DNA from 4 places in the Anaerobacillus sp. ABR4_321 genome. Region 3 is predicted to be linked to each of the others. Evidence: riboswitches for the same ligand, from Rfam matches in the RefSeq annotation. Region 3 holds a riboswitch; each other region holds the start of a gene.
The links. Region 3 has a riboswitch for S-adenosylmethionine ahead of msrA (peptide-methionine (S)-S-oxide reductase MsrA). Riboswitches for the same ligand answer to the same signal wherever they lie in the genome.

Region 1: linked by a shared signal. The riboswitch ahead of metK (methionine adenosyltransferase) and the one ahead of msrA (peptide-methionine (S)-S-oxide reductase MsrA) in region 3 are both predicted to bind S-adenosylmethionine.
Region 2: linked by a shared signal. The riboswitch ahead of ACXADT_RS02195 (acyl-CoA dehydrogenase family protein) and the one ahead of msrA (peptide-methionine (S)-S-oxide reductase MsrA) in region 3 are both predicted to bind S-adenosylmethionine.
Region 4: linked by a shared signal. The riboswitch ahead of ACXADT_RS07470 (methionine ABC transporter ATP-binding protein) and the one ahead of msrA (peptide-methionine (S)-S-oxide reductase MsrA) in region 3 are both predicted to bind S-adenosylmethionine.

Annotation. Positions count from the first base shown of each region.
Region 1 is NZ_JBSWTK010000001.1:1,685,815-1,690,697, forward strand. It holds gene ACXADT_RS08685 (ABC transporter substrate-binding protein) at 1-606, opposite strand, end outside; gene pckA (phosphoenolpyruvate carboxykinase (ATP)) at 737-2,326, opposite strand; SAM riboswitch class I at 2,543-2,653, shown strand; gene metK (methionine adenosyltransferase) at 2,851-4,047, shown strand; gene ACXADT_RS08700 (MSMEG_1061 family FMN-dependent PPOX-type flavoprotein) at 4,216-4,836, shown strand; gene ACXADT_RS08705 (nucleotide sugar dehydrogenase) at 4,828-4,883, opposite strand, start outside.
Region 2 is NZ_JBSWTK010000001.1:407,877-412,759, forward strand. It holds gene ACXADT_RS02190 (LLM class flavin-dependent oxidoreductase) at 1-1,233, opposite strand, end outside; SAM riboswitch class I at 1,316-1,417, opposite strand; SAM riboswitch class I at 1,563-1,668, shown strand; gene ACXADT_RS02195 (acyl-CoA dehydrogenase family protein) at 1,753-2,895, shown strand; gene ssuE (NADPH-dependent FMN reductase) at 2,944-3,474, shown strand; gene ACXADT_RS02205 (DEAD/DEAH box helicase) at 3,861-4,883, opposite strand, start outside.
Region 3 is NZ_JBSWTK010000001.1:2,666,697-2,671,579, reverse strand. It holds gene fni (type 2 isopentenyl-diphosphate Delta-isomerase) at 1-168, shown strand, start outside; gene ACXADT_RS13835 (Na+/H+ antiporter NhaC family protein) at 243-1,646, shown strand; SAM riboswitch class I at 1,730-1,843, shown strand; gene msrA (peptide-methionine (S)-S-oxide reductase MsrA) at 1,942-2,589, shown strand; gene ACXADT_RS13825 (alpha/beta hydrolase family protein) at 2,635-4,872, opposite strand.
Region 4 is NZ_JBSWTK010000001.1:1,435,306-1,440,188, forward strand. It holds gene leuC (3-isopropylmalate dehydratase large subunit) at 1-842, shown strand, start outside; gene leuD (3-isopropylmalate dehydratase small subunit) at 855-1,436, shown strand; SAM riboswitch class I at 1,677-1,786, shown strand; gene ACXADT_RS07470 (methionine ABC transporter ATP-binding protein) at 1,903-2,925, shown strand; gene ACXADT_RS07475 (methionine ABC transporter permease) at 2,918-3,586, shown strand; gene ACXADT_RS07480 (MetQ/NlpA family ABC transporter substrate-binding protein) at 3,610-4,452, shown strand; gene ACXADT_RS07485 (L-lactate dehydrogenase) at 4,495-4,883, opposite strand, start outside.

The sequences.
Region 1 (4,883 bases), 980 kb from region 3:
TCCCTGAGCTTCAAATATACTGGCAGTCGGTTCAAAAAGCTGCACAAAATCTCCTTTTCCAGAAGCATAGGCATTTGCGATGTTGGCGAAATCAATATTTTGGATCAGCGTCATATCATTGTGAGGATCGATGCCTTTTTCCTTCAGAACGAACTCTCCTGCCATCTGAGGCATTCCACCTTTACGCTGACCAAGAAATGTACTTCCTTTTACATCGACCCATTTAAAATGCTCCATCGCCTTCCTTGAAACAAGAAAAGTGCCATCAGTTTGTGTGAGTTGCGCAAAATTAATTACTGGATCAGAAGTCCCTTGAGCATACACATAGATAGAGGTTTCAGATCCTACGAGTGCGATGTCTGCTCCATCAGATAAGAGCGTCGTCATGGTTTTGTCTCCACCCCATGTGGTGGTTAGTTCAACATTGATTCCATGCTTCTCAAATATCCCTTCAGACAATGCAACATATTGAGGAGCATAGAAGATGGAGCGGGTTACCTCGGCAACTCTTACCGTGTTATCACTGTTATTACTACATGCAGACATAAGAAAAAGTGAACATATTGCGATAAATATGATCGTTTTCGTGATCCAGCCTTTTGGCATTTGAATAACCTCCTGTTGCCATTCAAAATAGGCACATTGAAATACTATAGCTTATGTAGAAAGCATCATTGTGTGTTTGCCTACAAGCAACAGGAAATAAAAAAAGCACCCGCTGAGGGTGCTTTTTGAATTATAGGTTAATAGTAGGTCCTGCGTTTTTAATCTCATCTGAAACGTTTGAGAATTTCTCAAAGTTTTTCACGAACTGAGTCGCAAGTTCTTTTGCTTTCTCATCATATTTATCTTTGTCATTCCATGTTTGCCTCGGTTGAAGAACTTCTGCAGGAACCCCTGGGCAATGGGCAGGAACATGTAAACCGAAGATCGGATCTTTTTTCGTTTCGACACTGTCGAGCTCTCCATTAAGAGCAGCATGAACCATCGAACGAGTATAAGAAAGTTTCATACGCTCACCTTCGCCGTAGCTTCCGCCTGACCAGCCTGTGTTTACTAGGAAGACTTCAACATCATGTTCCATGATTTTTTCACCCAGCATTTCTGCATATCGGTGAGCAGGAAGTGGTAGGAACGGTGCACCAAAGCAAGTGGAGAACGTTGCTTGTGGAGACGTAACCCCTCTTTCAGTTCCGGCTAGCTTACTTGTGTAACCAGAAAGGAAGTGGAACATCGCTTGCTCTTTTGTCAGCTTACTGATTGGCGGTAGGACCCCGAAAGCGTCTGCAGTCAAAAAGATAATCGTGTTAGGGTGACCCGCTACGCTCGGAACCGCAATATTAGGAATGGCGTCGATTGGATATGCAGCACGCGTATTTTCAGTTAAACTTGTATCATCATAATCAGGCAGTCTCGAATTGTTGTCTAGTGCAACGTTCTCAAGAACAGTGCCGAATCGAATTGCATCCCAAATTTGAGGCTCTTTTTCTCTAGACAAATTAATACATTTGGCGTAGCAGCCACCTTCGATGTTGAAGACACCGTTCATCGACCAGCCATGTTCATCGTCACCGATCAAGCGACGGTTTGCGTCTGCTGATAGCGTCGTCTTTCCTGTACCTGATAGACCGAAGAAGAGAGCCACATCGCCTTCTTTTCCTACGTTCGCCGAACAGTGCATGGAAAGGATATTTCGCTCAGGTAGTAAGTAGTTCATGACAGTGAAGATCGATTTCTTAATCTCACCTGCATACTCAGTGCCACCGATTAAGACGGTACGTTTTTCAAATGAAATAATAATGAACGTTTCTGAATTCGTGCCATCTTTGTCTGGGTTAGCTTGAAAACCAGGTGCAGAAATGACAGTGAACTCTGCTTCATGTCCTTTTAATTCAGATTCATTTGGGCGGATGAAAAGCTGATGTGCGAACAAGTTGTGCCATGCATATTCATTGATAACCTGGATGGGTAGTCTTGCTGATTGGTCTGCTCCAGCGAACCCTTTGAAAACATAAAGATCTTTTTTCTCTCCCAGGTAATCCAGAACCTTAGTGTAAAGGCTTTCAAAATGTTCTGAAGAGATAGACTGGTTTGTTTTCCAGTTGATTTTGTCTTTTGTTGATTCTTCACGGACAATGAACTTGTCCTCTGGAGAACGTCCAGTGTATTTGCCTGTTTCAACACGAAGAGCGCCAGTGGATGTTAATGTTCCCTCTTTCATCGATAGTGAACGTTCTACCAGTTCAGAAACTGATAAATTAACATGCGGATTATTCTTATTTAAAATGGCATCCAAAAGTGGTGAAGAGAAGGAAGCTGTTTTCATACGTTAAACCCATCCTTTATAATAAAATTTCATCAAGATCTTTTCTGAACTTGTTTAACTCAAAATTAGTATAACACATTCATTTAATTATTCTATACTAATCTATGGATTTTTCCTTGAAAAGTGAAAAAAAGGTGAATGACCTTTCTAATTAGGGCTTGTGTCATTAGATTGACAGAGAAAGCGAACTACGATATTATATTTCGAGAATGGATACTCTTATCCCGAGTAAGCGGAGGGACAGGCCCTATGAAGCTCAGCAACCAACTCCTCATATAGTGGATTAAGGTGCTAACCTGCAAGACTTATTGTCTTGGAAGATAAGAGGCGAAAGGCAAGAGACTTCAGCTCCTTTCCCTTTATGATGAAGGAAAGGGCTTTTTTATTGTCGTTTTTGGAAAAAAGCGTAATATTACCGTTTATTATTGAATTCGATGTCTCGTTTCGACAACACTATTAGGGAAATGAGTACCGTATCCATTACACTATATTAAATAGGAATGAATCCTTAAGGAGGTACTTAAGTGAGTAATCGTCGTTTGTTTACTTCTGAATCAGTAACTGAGGGGCATCCAGATAAAATATCAGACCAAATTTCTGATGCGATTCTGGATGATATTCTTGCGCACGACCCTAATGCGCGCGTTGCATGTGAAACTACAGTCACGACTGGACTAGTGTTGGTTTCCGGAGAGATCACTACATCTCACTATGTAGATATTCCGAAAGTCGTTCGTGAAACGGTCCAATCGATTGGATACACACGTGCTAAATATGGTTTTGACGCTGAAACATGTGCAGTCCTTTCATCGATCGATGAACAGTCAGCTGATATTGCTGCTGGTGTGAACGTGGCTTTAGAAGCACGTGAAGGCCAAATGTCTGACGATGAGATTGAATCGATTGGTGCTGGTGACCAGGGGTTGATGTTTGGGTATGCTTGTAATGAAACTCCTGAACTTATGCCTCTACCGATTTCTTTAGCTCATAAGTTGGCACGTCGTTTAAGCGAAGTAAGAAAAGAGGAAATCCTACCTTATCTTCGTCCGGATGGCAAAACCCAGGTTACAGTAGAATATGATGAAGAAGGTAAGCCGGTACGTATCGATACGATCGTTGTCTCTACACAGCATCATCCAGAAGTTTCGCTTGAGCAAATTCAACGAAATATTAAAGAGCACGTCGTTAAACCTGTTGTTTCTCCAGAATTGATCGATGAAGATACAAAGTATTTCATTAATCCTACTGGTCGCTTTGTAATCGGTGGACCTCAAGGTGACGCAGGGTTAACAGGGCGTAAGATCATCGTGGATACTTACGGCGGATATGCACGTCATGGTGGTGGCGCATTCTCAGGTAAGGATGCTACAAAGGTTGACCGTTCAGCGGCTTATGCAGCGCGCTACGTAGCTAAAAATATCGTAGCAGCAAAACTTGCTGATCGTTGTGAAGTACAGTTGGCTTATGCGATTGGAGTAGCTCAACCTGTATCGATTTCGATCGACACGTTTGGCACTGGAACCGTATCTGAAGAGAAGCTAGTACAACTGGTGCGAGATAACTTCGACCTACGTCCAGCAGGGATCATCAAGATGTTAGATCTGCGACGCCCAATTTACAAGCAAACGGCTGCTTACGGCCATTTTGGACGTACAGACATCGAATTACCATGGGAGTACACTGATAAAGCAGAAGCTCTTAAAAAGGGTGCTAACCAATAAAATAGTAAGCCTATGAGGCCTAGCAAGCTGTCGAGATATGCTCGACAGCTTTTTTGTGCGGTTTAAGTAGCGTAAAAGTTATATAACGTCATATGACAGAACTACCCAACGCGCAAAAGCCATTTAATGGTAAACTTGAAATAGTTGAGATTTAGTTAGGGGGCTACCATGTCAGACGTTTTTGGACAGAAAGTTGAATCGCTAGAAGAGTTACGATCAATTGGAGGAGAGCCGGGGAAGTTAGCTGCCAACAAGGTGATCAACTTCTTAGATGATAACTGTGAACGATTTATCTCACATTCACCTTTCTTAACAATCGCTACAGCATCTCATTCGGGAAGCGATGTATCCCCGAGGGGAGACCAACCAGGATTTGTGAAAGTGATCGATAAAAAACACCTTCTAATCCCGGAAAGGCCGGGGAACAAACGGATGGACTCCCTACTGAATATTTTGGAGAACCCCAATGTAGGGTTGTTATTTCTTGTTCCAGGCAGGGAGGAAAGCCTTAGAATCAACGGTAAAGCGAGTATCGTTAAAGAGGAAGGCTTACTTAAAGACTGCGAGGCATTTGGGAATATTCCTTCTTTAGGAATAGGAGTCGAAGTGGTCGAATGTTTTATTCATTGTGGAAAAGCATTAAAGCGTTCTCATCTTTTTAAGCAAGACTATTGGCCGAATACAGAAAAGTTACCAAGTGCCGCAAAGATGCTCGCAGACCATGCGAAGCTTGAAAGCAATTCTGTTAGCAAGACCTTGAGGGAAAGTTACTCACAGCGCCTATATTGACTGTTGAACAGAAATGGCTCCTAACCCCTTATAAATGTTTGGTCTTC
Region 2 (4,883 bases), 2.3 Mb from region 3:
GAAAGCTTCCAAGTCTCCAGGCGTTACGAGGTGGTTCAAATTAAATCCGTCTACTCCTGAAGCTTCGAATTGAAATTGAATCGCATCCGCTACATCAGAAGGGTTACCAACGATCACGCTGTTGCGGTCGATCGATTCAAAGCGATTCAACACCTCTCTTACCGTCAGCTTTTTCGGCGCATCCTTCGTCAACGTTGCCGCTTTATACTGTCCACCTTCTGTTGATTTCTTATATTCAAACGGCTCATCAAGGTCCATCTCTTCAAACTCTGCTACATCATAGCCACTCGCACCGTATTGAGCCTTTGCTGCATCAGCACTCCATAGCTTGTTGTACGCCTCAAACTTCGCCTCCGCTTCCTCTGTCGTTTCACCTACGATCACACTTAAAAACGAGAAAATTTTCACGTGATCCGGATTTCTTCCATGCTTGACGGCACGCTCACGAATATCATCGGCATAGTAGTGGATTCGCTCAGGAGTCGGTCCTCCGACAAACACGCACTCCGCATGCTTTGAGGCGAATTCTCGCCCTTTCTCTGATGTCCCAGCTTGATAGATCACAGGCGTTCGCTGTGGAGACGGTTCACTAAGATGCGGTCCTTCAACACTGAAATAGTGACCTTCATGATTGATTTCATGAACTTTGCTCGGCTCAACAAGCGTATCAGCCTCCAGATCTTCAACCACAGCACCATCCTCCCAGCTGCTTTCCCACAATTTGTAGGACACGTCCATATACTCATGAGCGATATCATAACGCTCATCATGACGAATCATCTTCTCAAGTCCGAAGTTGCGTGCCGCATTCGGTAAATAAGAGGTAACGACGTTCCAGGCAACTCGCCCTTTTGTTAGATGATCGAGCGTCGAAAATCTGCGCGCATTTCCAAAAGGTGCTTCGTACGTCGTGCTGACTGTAACGGCGAAGGAAAGGTGCTCGGTCACACTCGCCATCGCAGGGACAAGAAGCGCGGGATCATTGATTGGCACTTGCAATCCATCACGGATTGAAGGATTCTTACTCTTTTGGTACACATCATAAACACCAAGAACATCTGCAAAGAAGACCGCATCGAACTTCCCTTTCTCTAATGTCTTAGCAAGGTCGATCCAGTAGTCTAAGTCTTTGTATTTCTGATGACGCTGACTTTCTGGATGCTTCCATAGCCCATGTGAATTGTGCATCGAACTGTTCATGTCGAACGCATTCAAAATGATTTGTTTACTCATCTCCCTCAACCTCCACTCTTTTTTAAAACATAAAAAAGCCTCTTCATAAGAAAAGAAGAGGCCGTGAAAAAGCAACTGTCTTTTCTTATCCTTCAAGCATCGCTTGCTGGAATTGGCACAGTACTCAAACGAGTCTGTTGCCGAGGCTTCAAAGGGCCAGTCCCTCCACCTCTCTTGATAAGAAAGTTTGTTTTATTGAATTTAACGATGAATATACAGCACCGATCGATTCCCTGTCAACAAAAAATCAAAAAATTATTTCTTTTCTAATTACTTGTTGACATTGCGTTTATTTGTCCGTATTCTATTCTTTAACGCACTACCGCATACATTTATCTAGAGTCAGGGGAGGAATCTGGTCCAACGATCCTGCAGCAACCGCTTATCTTAAGCAAGGTGCTCATTCCAGCAGACTTTTTGTCTGAAAGATGAAGCTTGTATGGTTCGAATGTTGATGAGCCTAAGTCTACTTTCAGCTGAAAGTAGACTTTTTTTGTATAGAGAAAAAGGAGGATACTGATGCCATTTGCAACTGAAAAGCAGCCTGATTTGAAGGAAGAACTCACTGAACTCGTTGAACTTTTTAAAAGTAGATCAGCAAAATATGATGAAGAAGAAAGGTTTCCTTACGAGAACTTCGAAGATTTAAAGGCGAGGAACTTTTTATCATTCACTGTACCAAAAGAATATGGAGGCTCTGGTCTTAACTTGTACGAGTTCTTGAAAGTTCAAGAACAGCTCGCATCAGGTGATGGTCCGACGGCACTTTCCCTCGGCTGGCAGCTTGGCGTTATTTTAGAAATCGCTGAATCGCGAGCGTGGGATGAAGCGGTTTTCGAAAAAGTGTGCCACTTGATCGTAAACGAAAAAGCGCTTCTCAACCTTGCGCAAACTGAAAAAGCGACCGGTAGCCCTTCACGCGGCGGAATTCCTCAAACGACTGCTACAAAAACGCCGGAGGGCTGGATCATCAATGGGCGAAAATCCTTTACGTCAATGGCCGTGGCGCTTGATTACTCAATCGTAACAGCTGACGTTGATCAATCCGGTAAGAAAGGGTTTGTCCTGATCGATCACAAACTTGAAGGCGTACAAGTTGAGGAAACGTGGGACAGTATCTCCATGAAAGGGACAAAGAGTGATGATCTCGTGCTACATAACGTCCACGTTAAACCTGAAGATCTATTGGTAATTGAGGAGAACCACAAGGCATCTCCGAAAGGATGGTACCTGCAGATTCCAGCCGTTTACCTTGGCATCGCCTCTTCAGCCATGGACTACACGGTCGAATTCGCCTCCTCCTTCTCCCCTTCAACACTTCCTGGTCCGATCAAAGACGTGCCAGAAGTAAGGAGAAAGATCGGCGAGATGCAGTTAGAGCTATTCAACGCGCGAGAAGTTCTTTATGCTGTCGCAAAGAGATGGAGTGAAAACCCTGAAGAGCGTCCGCATATGGGAGCGGACTTAGCAGCAGTGAAGCATATCGTAACAAATAGTGCGAACCGAGTCGTAGATTTAGCGATGCGCGTGGTCGGTGCTAGAAGCCTGTCTGCCAGCAACCCATTACAGCGCCATTTCCGAAACGTACGAGCAGGGCTTCATAACCCGCCGACAGACGATGCGATTGTGTATAGTCTTGCGAACAGTGTGTTTGCTGACTAAGTATGTGTAAGAAAAATGTGATGACACTAGTTTAGGAGCGTGAAAACGATGAGCAATGTTGTACTTATTTACGGAGGAAACTCCCTTCAATCGAGACTAAAAGGAATTAAAGACTATGCGGAAAGTTATTTAAAGGAGCACTCGATCTCCTATGAATCAATCAATGTAATCGACTTACCCGCTACCGATTTAATCACCGCTAACTTTAGCAGCGCTACGATCCTAGAAGCGAATGAAAAAGTAGAAAAAGCGGATGCTGTTATTATTTTAACGCCTGTTTATAAAGCTTCTTATACAGGGATATTGAAGACGTATCTCGATCTTCTGCCTCAAAAAGGATTGAAAGGAAAAGCGGTTCTCCCAATGATGATCGGTGGATCGTTCGGGCATCTCCTTGCGATCGATTATGCGCTTAAGCCTGTACTCTCTTCTCTTGGAGCGACGAACCTCCTGAGCGGTGCTTATGTGATTGATCAGCATGTTCAGCGTGGTGAGGGGAATGAGTTTATTTTGGATGAAGAGGCGAAGGAGCGGTTGAGCGGTAACTTGGAGACGTTGGTGGAGGAATTAAAGAAATAAAAAAAGAGAAGACGAACATTCTGTTCGTCTTCTCTTTAGATTTATAGAACGTAGGATGATGCAATATAGCTAAGTGAATTGATTGTTTGGGACATTGTCACTTCCCATACAAATTCACCGAGTTATATTATTACATCATGCCGCCCATGGATTCTCATATGCAAATAAAGCAAAATAGCACCTAGTTTAATTGGGAAAGGCAACTTTTAGAAGGCTCAAACCCAATACCATAAACAGAAGGATATAATCATAAATGAACAATTGTATGCCAAGAAGTGTGTCATTTTACTTTGTTACAGAATTGCCTATGAGCATATCAAATAGACATGCTCAATATTAGCTTTTAAGCTTACCAAAGTTTCTTGCAGATATTCTTCTAAACATTTTCATTGGACTTCAATTTTATTAAATAGTATTTCAAATTTAGCACCTGCATTCTGCACCTGGGACCAGGTATTGCTTAATATATATATAAGAGGAATAATTCCTTCGTCATCTTGATGCCCCAATGTTACACTCTCAAACTTCCTTAGAGAAAGCATATTGCTAAGTAAAGCCCAAACGTACACTTCCCCTTCTTGATCTTGTTGTATATCCTTTATAAGATCCCATAGTTCAGCTGGAGAAAGGTTAGGATTATTCTTTAACGTAGTAATTCTTTTTCGTTCTACTTTGTATCTGCTTTGTTTCCATGTTCTTTCCCATTTTGAAAAGTTAGGCCGTTCTTCACTTAAGGGATGAACATAATCTAAATTTTTTATGATCTGTGAACATACATCTTGAAATGATGAAGCAGCTATACCTTTTTTTTCTTTCTCGGCTTTTGCATGAATAAAATAAACCTTTCTCTCTCCATCTGAATCTTTTATACCTATAAAGTCTGCAATTTCATATTCCAAATCTTCACATATTAAGTAATCTAAATCATTAAGTATATTTACAATCCTTCTGGATTCTTCAGAGTTTTCCTGATCTAGAGTTTCCCCTTGACTAGTCAAAAGGTAAAATAATGAATTTTCATCCCAATTATCTCTATACTCCTCACTAATCTGTGATTGAATCCCTTCCTCAACTTTTCTTTTTTCTGTATATCCTTTTTCTGTTAGGTGAGTTATTCTCTCCTTTATTTGAAACTCCTTTAAAATTTTACTTAAGGATTGCTTTTCTTTATCTAAACCGACTTTAATAAAAAAATTATGCGAATAAATATAATTCGGTGAGTTAGTTATAATATGGAAAGATTGAGTATTGCTTAAGAACTTACTAAGACTGGTATTATCAATTAGATAAAAATTGGATTGTCTTATTGCGCTTATATAATATTTATCTTTATCGTCGTTGAACACTATTTTATAAGAGACTTCATCCCCATTATCTGCTTTTAAAATAAATGTGTCATCTTCTATCGT
Region 3 (4,883 bases):
CTTGCAGGGTTTGGCCGAGCACTTCTTCATAGCGCAGTAGACGACAGTGAAGAAGCGTTATTAGACCAGCTGAGACGAATTCAGTTCGAACTACAAACTGCTATGTTTGGAATTGGCGCGTCTTCAATTGCGCAACTCAAAAAAACAAATTTGCTTCGTCAGTCGTAGCCGGAGAATTTACTCCGGTTTTTAGTATAGCACCCTTTTCCGAGCACAAACTAACCGGAAAGGGGGAGTGAAAAATGGATTGGCTTTCGATCGTACCGTTCTTGGTCATGATTCTCGTAGCGATGAAGACGAAACTCGTTATACCTGGGTTAACAGCAGGGTTGCTAACAGCTTCATTCATACATAAGCCTCAACCTATAGAAGGACTCGAGCAGTTTTATCAATTTATTATGAGTGGTTTAAAAGATGAGAGCAACATTAAAATCATCATCTTTTTATACATGTTTACTGGTCTCATCGGAATGATGAAATATACTGGTGGAATAAAAGGCTTCGTTCGATTCGCTTCTGGAAAAATCACTTCGAAAAAGGGAGCGTTATTTTTAACATGGTTATCAACGCTCGGGACGTTTAGTGCTCCGAGCTTTCGCATCGTTACGGTTGCCCCGATTATGAAAGCACTCTTGAAAAAAGTGAAGATGACCCCTCAGGAACTTGGCTTTGTGATTGAAACCACAGCAACTCCAGTAATTGTTCTAATGCCGATTGCGACTGCGTTCGTTGGATATATGTCCTCTGTTGTCGACCTTTCTTTAAGAGGACAGGGTCTTGAGGGAGATGGCTACAGATTGTTTTTGCAAAGCATTCCGTACAATTTTTTCTCAATATCGATTCTTATCATCGGATTTTATTTAAGTTTCTTTCATCATACGAAGATCCCGGCTACTGATGCTGGGAATATGGAGAAAGAAATCGATGACAAATGGGAAGATTGTCATCCTGTTGTTTCAAAAGATCTTCCGGCAAAACCTATGAACCTTTTGCTGCCACTAGGAGGAGTAATTTTCCTAACGCTTTTAATCACATATTGGAGTGGGTATGAGAAAGGGTTCAAAAGCCCAGTACAGGCATTCATCGAAGCAGATGTATTAGATGCGATGGTCTTCGCTCTAATGACAACCGTTTTGTTAACGTTTCTATTTTATTTATTTCAGAGGTTCTCATTAAAAAACCTTGTCACGTTCTTTATTGAAGGCGGTAATGATATGATGTCTGTCATCGTATTACTAACGATTGTTTGGGGACTTGCTTCTTCTGCTGAAGCATTAGGATTTTCTCAGTTTGTAACGAAGAACTTAAACTGGATTCCTGCATTATTCGTGCCACCGGTGTTATTCCTGGTGGGGGCATTCATTTCATACTTCATTGGCTCTTCATGGGGGACTTGGGGAATTCTTATGCCTTTAGGAGTCTCTCTCGGTGCTACCACAGGAACTTCATTGCCACTCGTGATCGGTGCTGTGTTTGCTAGTGGAACGTTCGGTGCTTTTTCGTCACCACTTAGCGATAATACGAATACAATAGCCAAGATACTTAAGTTGAACACGATGGCTTATGCTTCCTTTAAGCTAAAACCTGCACTGATCGGTGCTAGCGTATCAGCAATCGGATATTTTTTAATTTCTTTGTTCGTTTAGCACACTAATGCAAGCTTTTCTATTGACACCTACTGTTACAACCTTTAATATTGTCATTAACTTAATAATCCTTTTCAAGGATCTTCTTATTCAGAGAGGTGGAGGGACTGGCCCTTTGATACCTCGGCAACGGATTCCTATAAATGTTATACGGGAGCACCGTGCCAATTCCTGCGGCGAAAGTCGGAAAATAAGAAGAGGCGATCGGTAAATCCAAACCCTCTTCTGTTCGGGCAGATGAGGGTTTTTTATATGCACTCCTCATCATACAAACTACTTCAAGGAGTGAAAGGAATTGCAGAAAACGTCAGACAAAAAACAAATGATAATCAACCATCTTCTAGGAAAAGGTATCTATAAGGAACAAGGCAAACAGCTTTACATGTTAACTCTGAGTGAGCTCGAGAAGGTATATACAGAGAAAGCTGTTCAAAATAGCAACAACACTTGGAGAAATGGAGTGGAAAGAATGGAAAAAGCGGTATTTGCAGCAGGATGTTTTTGGGGAGTAGAAGCACTATTTCAGCAGCTGAATGGTGTCGTGTCTACTTCAGTAGGATTTACAGGTGGAAGTACGATCGATCCTTCTTATGAAGAAGTATATAAAGAACTTACTGGTCATGCTGAAGCGGTGCTTATCGAATATAATCCAGCGATTATTACGTATGAGGAACTGCTCCAAGTTTTCTTTGATAATCATAATCCCACATCTTTGAACCGTCAGGGTGAAGATGTGGGTACTAGGTATCGTTCCGCTATTTTTTATAACTCAGATTCGCAAAAGACTTCAGCAGAACTTGCACTGAACGAGCTTACTGAAGCAAAACGTTTTAAGAAGCCAATCGTAACTCAAATTGTTCCTGCAACGAATTTTTATAAAGCAGAGGAGTACCATCAGAGCTACTTAGCAAAGCGTGGACAGTCTTCTTGTAAAATTTCATAATTTAAAAAAGAGGCTTTCCCTTTGTGGGAAGCCTCTTATATTTTATTATCGGTTAACGCCAATGTGATCTAAGAATATTTTTCCTCTTTCTGATTGATCAAATTGAAATGTTATGGAGGTAAGGGTATCTGGTTCAAACGTGTTGTTTTGTTCAATAAATGTACTCATCGGTATGTTGAACGTTTGAAGGACCGGTTCGGTAAGGGCTCCGAATCGCGCTTCTTCATAGAACTTCGTTTTTGTGTGCTGAATCGGTAGCACAGGATGCATACTCATCACATCGCTCAATTTGACACTAGCAGATTCACCGTTTTCAGATGTGGCTGTTATTGTGAAATCCACAAAAACTTCTTCTTCTACTTCAGATACATTCGCCGCTGCAAACGTTAAGGAGCTATCTTTCTTAAACGCGTAAGGATCTTCTAACGCTTTGGTAAACGAAAGCTTGTATGAACCATTCCTAGAGTAGTCGTGATTCCATTTAAGGTAAACGCCGTGATTATCTCTCACTTTATTTCTTCTATAGTCTAATTCACCTTCATACCATTGCAATAGGCCGTTTCCTTGCAATTCAATATAAGGGGTCGAAGCTGTATTGACATCAACATCCTCTTCGAATGTACTAAAAATATGATAAGAAGTATCTTCATATTTACTAATGTACGTTGTTGAAGGGAGCCAATCTAACGCATAGCGGTAATCTTCCAGCATAGGTCGGTAGGAGTTGTCGTTATTCAAGGTAGCTTCTAAAAATCCAGAAACGTATGTTTTTGCAATCTGCATCTGTTCCTCTCCGCTGATCAAAGGCTGTTTGTTCAATAAAAGAGTGAATGGAAAGTAAGTATCGTTATCACCCCAAGTTGTATTAAACTGACCATGGTTAGCTCGGTCGATGTAGAGTGCAGACTTGATCACATCTTCACTACCTGTTAACTCGATGCCATTGAATTGTCGATCTCCCTCAAATTCAGACAGGTCACTATCATATGATCCATGCAGAATTAAGTAATTTACATCGTTCAATTCAATTTTTCGATCAGCTAACGTATGATAGTCAGTCGGAGCGATCGCAATAACGCTTTGTATATTGTATTGATAGTCAAACGACTTGTAGGCGTTATTTGGATAGCGATCTAAGCGATTGAACTTCGCAGCTAAAATTGCAGCCTGACCTCCTCTTGAATGACCAGTCAATGCAATTCTTTCAAAGTCCACTTTCTTATAAAATGGCGTTCCCTCTTCTTCAGAAAGCTTCTCAATTTCTTTTAGATGTTCGAGGAGAAGCCATGCTCTTCCGTTAATATCGCCCCCTAATCCACCTGACCATGATGAATTCAAAAAATTCTCGTCTACAGAGACAGTTATGAACCCTCTACTTGCAAGCAGTTCTCCTAAATAGCTATACCCTTCATCTGAGAATTCTTCCATTTTATGATTGCCATGGACGATTAAGACGAGAGGGAATTTCCCTTTATCGTCAGGCATCCATACTCTGCCGTTTAGTGGAAGGTTCGTATCAGAAAACCCCCAAAACCATTCACGTATTGAAGACCATTCTCCAATTAGTGCTGACCCATTAACAGAGGATGTTTCAATATCGACGTTCTCTCTAAACACATCTCTGTGTTTATCAGTTCCGCTTCCATATGTAAACGTCTTAATATTGTAAGGTCCTGTTAGAGACGGATTTTCACTTACTGGTGAAAAAGATTCCTGCTGAACATCTAACCGTTCTTCAACAATTCCTGGAGTGAAAAGCCAGTAGAAGACCATTCCAGTTATTAGGGTGCCGAGCGCGAGCATAAAAATAGAAGAAGGTCTCTTAAATCCATGGACCAGTGGATAACCAAATAATCCACCGATGAGTAGGCCAGCACCAGCAAGAAAATAAGCAAGTGGAAGGATATTTTCAAAAGCTTTAAATTGATCGAGAGTATAAATGATCACTCCAACCGAAACGATTGCAGCGGATATAAAGAACACCGGTAGTTTGATGATAAACCTCATTATGAGTCTCACGATAAAGAAAGTGGCAAACGTACCTAAAACACTAAGGAGGGAGAAGATGAGTATATCGATTCCTTTACCGAGTCCAGTATGGAAATCAAAACCTATCGAAAAGATGAGGAACATCGTCATGAACAATGCACCGTAGGATGCTCCTTTCCACGTTCGACTAATAAAGGTGTTGATATGAACTTTTAATTTAGAAAGAAAAACTCCTATTTTATTTCGTTTGTTATGTACCGTGCTGCGTCTTTCGAAGTCATGCTGTTGTTCCAACGTTACCCTCC
Region 4 (4,883 bases), 1.2 Mb from region 3:
TTGGAGTGAATGCAGGAACAGGGGCTATTCTAGAATATACAGGTGAAGCGATTAGAAAGATGTCGATGGAAGAGCGAATGACAATCTGTAACATGTCGATAGAAGCCGGTGCTAAAGCAGGATTAATCAGTCCTGATGAGGTAACGTTTGACTACCTAAAGGGAAAAAGGCATGTTCCACGAGGCGAGGAATTCCAAGCAGCGATATCAGAATGGAGAAACCTTGCTACTGATGAAGGAGCAACGTATGACGACGTTTTAGAGATCCATGCTGATGAGATAGAACCTCAGGTTACGTGGGGTACGAATCCATCTATGGGATCATCCGTCTACGGTAGAGTGCCTTTTCCAGAGGACTATGAAGATCCGGCTGATCAAAAAGCAATCGCACAGGCCTTAACGTATATGGGGTTAACAGCTGGGATGGCAATTCAGGATATCGACATCCAACATGTCTTTATCGGATCTTGTACAAATTCAAGGATTAGTGATCTTAGAGCCGCAGCAAATATTGTTCGTGGAAGGAAAGTACACCGCAATGTTCGAGCGCTAGTCGTGCCAGGTTCTAAATCTGTCAAAGAAACAGCGGAAGCAGAAGGACTAGATCAAGTGTTTATTGATGCTGGCTTTGAGTGGAGAGAAGCAGGATGCAGTATGTGTCTTGCGATGAATGACGATATCGTTCCACCAGGAGAGCGATGCGCTTCTACATCAAACCGGAACTTTGAGGGACGGCAAGGAAATGGTTCTAGAACGCATCTAGTCAGTCCTGCCATGGCAGCCGCCGCTGCTTTGGAAGGCAAATTTACAGATGCAAGAAAAATGAAGCAGCCTGTCGTGTAAAGGAGTGAAATCATGGAACCTATCAATGAATATACAGGTGTCGTTTATCCTCTTGAAAAGGTGAATGTGGACACTGATCAAATAATACCAAAGCAATTTCTGAAACGGATCGAGCGACAGGGATTTGGACAGTTCTTGTTCTATCATTGGCGTTTCGATGACGATGGAATCGCACGGTCTGATTTCTCTTTAAATGAAGAGCAATACAGGTCGGCTTCAATCCTAGTAGCGGGTAAAAACTTCGGCTGCGGTTCATCGAGAGAACATGCTCCATGGGCCCTATTAGACTACGGATTTAGAGTGATCATCGCACCAAGCTTCGCAGATATCTTTTTCAACAACTGTGTGAAAAACGGTATCCTTCCAATCGCTCTTCCTCAAGAAACCGTTGCAGAATTATTTACAAAGGCAAGCGAAGGTTATTCACTCACTGTTCAACTCGAAAACCAATCTATTAGTGATAATGATGGGCTGCACGTATCGTTTGAAATCGATCCCTATTGGAAGGAAATGTTGTTGAACGGGTGGGACGAAGTATCTAGAACCCTCTCTCTTGAGGATAAAATCGAGCAGTATGAAAATCAAAGAGCGTAAATAAGAGAGCATGTTTGATCCGTATAGAGATACAACTGAATCATTGGCGCGAGCGCTGTATGGATTGCAGCGCTTTTACGCTGTCAGAAAAGAGGGCTGACTTTAGAGGAGTAGTTGAAACTCTGGCAGCTGGTTTTATTTAAAAATTCGGACTTTTTACTCATCGATTGACACACTAAAAGTCCCATGCTAGAATTCGATTTAGTACTTAACTAGAGTAACGTGTTAATAACTAAATATCTCTTATTCAGAGAGGTGGAGGGACTGGCCCTATGAAGCCCGGCAACCGTCAAACAGCGTGTTTGAGAAGGTGCCAATTCCTGCAAAGCAGATGCTTTGAGAAATGAGAGAAAGACATCGATTTCAAGTGCCTTTCTGCTCATAGCGGAAAGGCATTTTTTATTTCAAAAGGTTTTAAAATCAACCTATTGTGATGGGACATCGTAAGGTAAAAGGAAGTGTGCAAATGATTGAGTTAAAAGGTATAAAGAAGACGTTCTTTGCAGCCTCTGGACCAGTAGAAGCGGTGAAGAATACTGATCTTACAATTGAAAAAGGCGAAATTTTCGGAGTTATCGGATATAGTGGCGCTGGAAAGAGTACACTTATCCGCATGTTAAATCTACTTGAGCGACCAACTGATGGCAGCGTAACAGTAGATGACAAAGCATTATCTAAGTTGAATAACAAGGAACTTCGTCTAGCAAGACAAGAAATCGGAATGATTTTTCAGCATTTTAATATTCTCTGGTCACGTACTGTAAAAGAAAATATTGCGTTCCCGCTTGAAATATCGGGCGTGCCGAAAGAGAAAAGAAAAGCTCGAGTGGACGAGTTGATCAACCTCGTTGGGTTATCCGGGAGAGAAGATGCGTACCCATCTCAACTAAGTGGTGGTCAAAAGCAGCGAGTTGGGATTGCGCGGGCACTTGCTAATAACCCTAAAGTGTTACTCTGTGACGAAGCGACATCGGCCCTGGATCCGAAGACCACAGATAGTATTCTCGACCTATTAAAGAAAATTAATAAAGAGCTAGGACTAACGATCGTGTTGATCACTCATGAAATGCACGTGATCAGAAAGATTTGTCATCGTGTTGCGGTCATGGAAGGTGGCAGTGTTGTTGAAGAAGGTCCAGTACTTGATATTTTCCATCATCCCAAGCAGCCGATCACCCGTGATTTTGTAAACCAGCTGAGTGAGCCAGAGGAAATGAAAGAATCGATTTCACATCTTACTGAAGGTGCAGAAGGGACACTCGTACAATTTACTTTTGTAAAAGGAGCTACGGGGTCACCTCTCGTAACGAAGTTAATCAGAGAGTTTCAGATCGAAGTGAACATCATTCAAGGGAAGGTCACCCATACGCAGGATGGTCCTTATGGTAAGCTATCGGTCTTACTAAAAGGTGAACAATCTGCTATCGACAAAGCACTGAGCTATGCACGTGAGCAGAAAGTAGAAGTGGAGGTGATTCCAAATGCTTAGTTCACTATTTCCTAACGTGCGTTGGGAAGATATGTGGGAAGCGGCATTACAAACGATCTACATGACCGCGATCTCTGTGTTCGCAACGTTTATACTCGGCATTGGACTCGGCCTGCTGCTTTTCTTAACTTCAAAGGGAAACGTCTGGGAAAATCGATATATTAACGGTTTTGTTGCAGGGATTGTAAACCTGTTCCGTTCGATTCCATTCATCATATTAATTATTTTGCTTATCCCATTATCTGTATATATTGTTGGTACGATGCTGGGAGCTAATGCTGCATTGCCAGCACTTATTGCAGGGGCTGCCCCATTTTACGCACGAATGGTCGAAATCGCTCTAAGAGAAGTAGACAGGGGAGTGATCGAAGCATCCCAAGCGATGGGGGCTACGAATGGCCAGATTATTTTTAAAGTACTGCTTCCTGAAGCGATGCCAGCATTGATTTCAGGAATAACAGTAACTGCGATCGCTCTAGTGAGCTATACAGCGATGGCAGGTGTCGTTGGGGCTGGAGGATTAGGAGATCTTGCATATCTAGATGGTTTCCAACGAAATAATCCCGACGTGACGCTTGTCGCAACTGTATTAATTCTCGCTATTGTAGCAGTTCTTCAGGTTATCGGAGATGTTACAACGCGAGCTATGGATAAAAGATAAGATAAAAAAAGGAGAGAGAAACCATGAAAAAACTATTACTACTTTTGTCAGTTGTTGCTCTTGCAGCTCTAGCGGCTTGTGGAGCAAATAACGGTGGAAACAGTGAAGGCTCAGGATCAGAAAGTGAAGAAACGAAACTAGTTGTTGGTGCATCAAACGTTCCACACGCTGAAATTCTAGAAAAAGCACAGCCGCTTCTTGAGGAAGAAGGAATTACTCTTGAAATCGAGCGCTTCCAGGATTACATTCTTCCGAACAAAACTCTCGCTAATGGTGAGTTAGATGCGAACTACTTCCAAACAGTGCCTTATATGGAGCTACAAATGGAAGAAAACGATAACTATGATTTCGTAAACGCTGGTGGGATTCATATCGAGCCGATCGGTGTCTATTCACAGGAATATGAAAACCTTGATGCACTTCCTAAAGGTGCAGAAATCATCATGAGTAACTCTGTATCAGACCACGGTCGTATGCTTCAATTGTTAGAAGCGAAAGGTTTGATCAAGATTAAAGAAGGTATCGATCCAACAGATGCACAAGTTGAAGATATCGCTGAAAATCCAAAAGACCTTACCTTTAAAACAAACGTAGAAGCTTCCCTTCTTCCTCAGATCTATAAGCAAGGTGAAGGCGATGCTGTTATGATCAACACGAACTATGCGATCGATGCTGGATTAAATCCACAAGAAGACGCAATAGCACTTGAAGGTTCGGACTCTCCATACGTGAACGTGATCACCGTGAACAAAGGTGATGAAAGTAACGAAGCTGTAAAAACGCTTGTTGAGGTTCTACGCTCAGAAGAAATTCAAACCTTCATTAAAGAAGAATATGATGGAGCAGTCGTACCAGTAAATGAATAAAGCAAAAAAGGTTCTCCTTTGTGGAGAACCTTTTTATTAGTGCTATTTATGAAGAAGGACCGGTTTCATAGCGTCAGTAAGCGTTTTTGCAGAGTGTTGAAGCTGTTCAGTTTCATGAGGAGTGAGATCGAGTTCAATGACTTCTCGAATACCATTTCTATTGACGATTGCTGGAACGCCAATATAGAGATCTTCTAAACCGTATTCACCTTCTAATAGAGTGGATATAGTAAGAATAGAATTTTCGTTACGCAAGATGGCTTTGGTTAATCGAAGTAATCCCATCGCAATACCGAAATGTGTCGCACCTTTACGATTGATGATGTGGTAGGCTGCATCACGCACATCTGCAAACAGGGCATCAAGTTCTGCTTTTCCTTCAGAGGTATCTTTGATTAGTGAAAGAACGGGCCTGCTGCCGATCGTTGTGT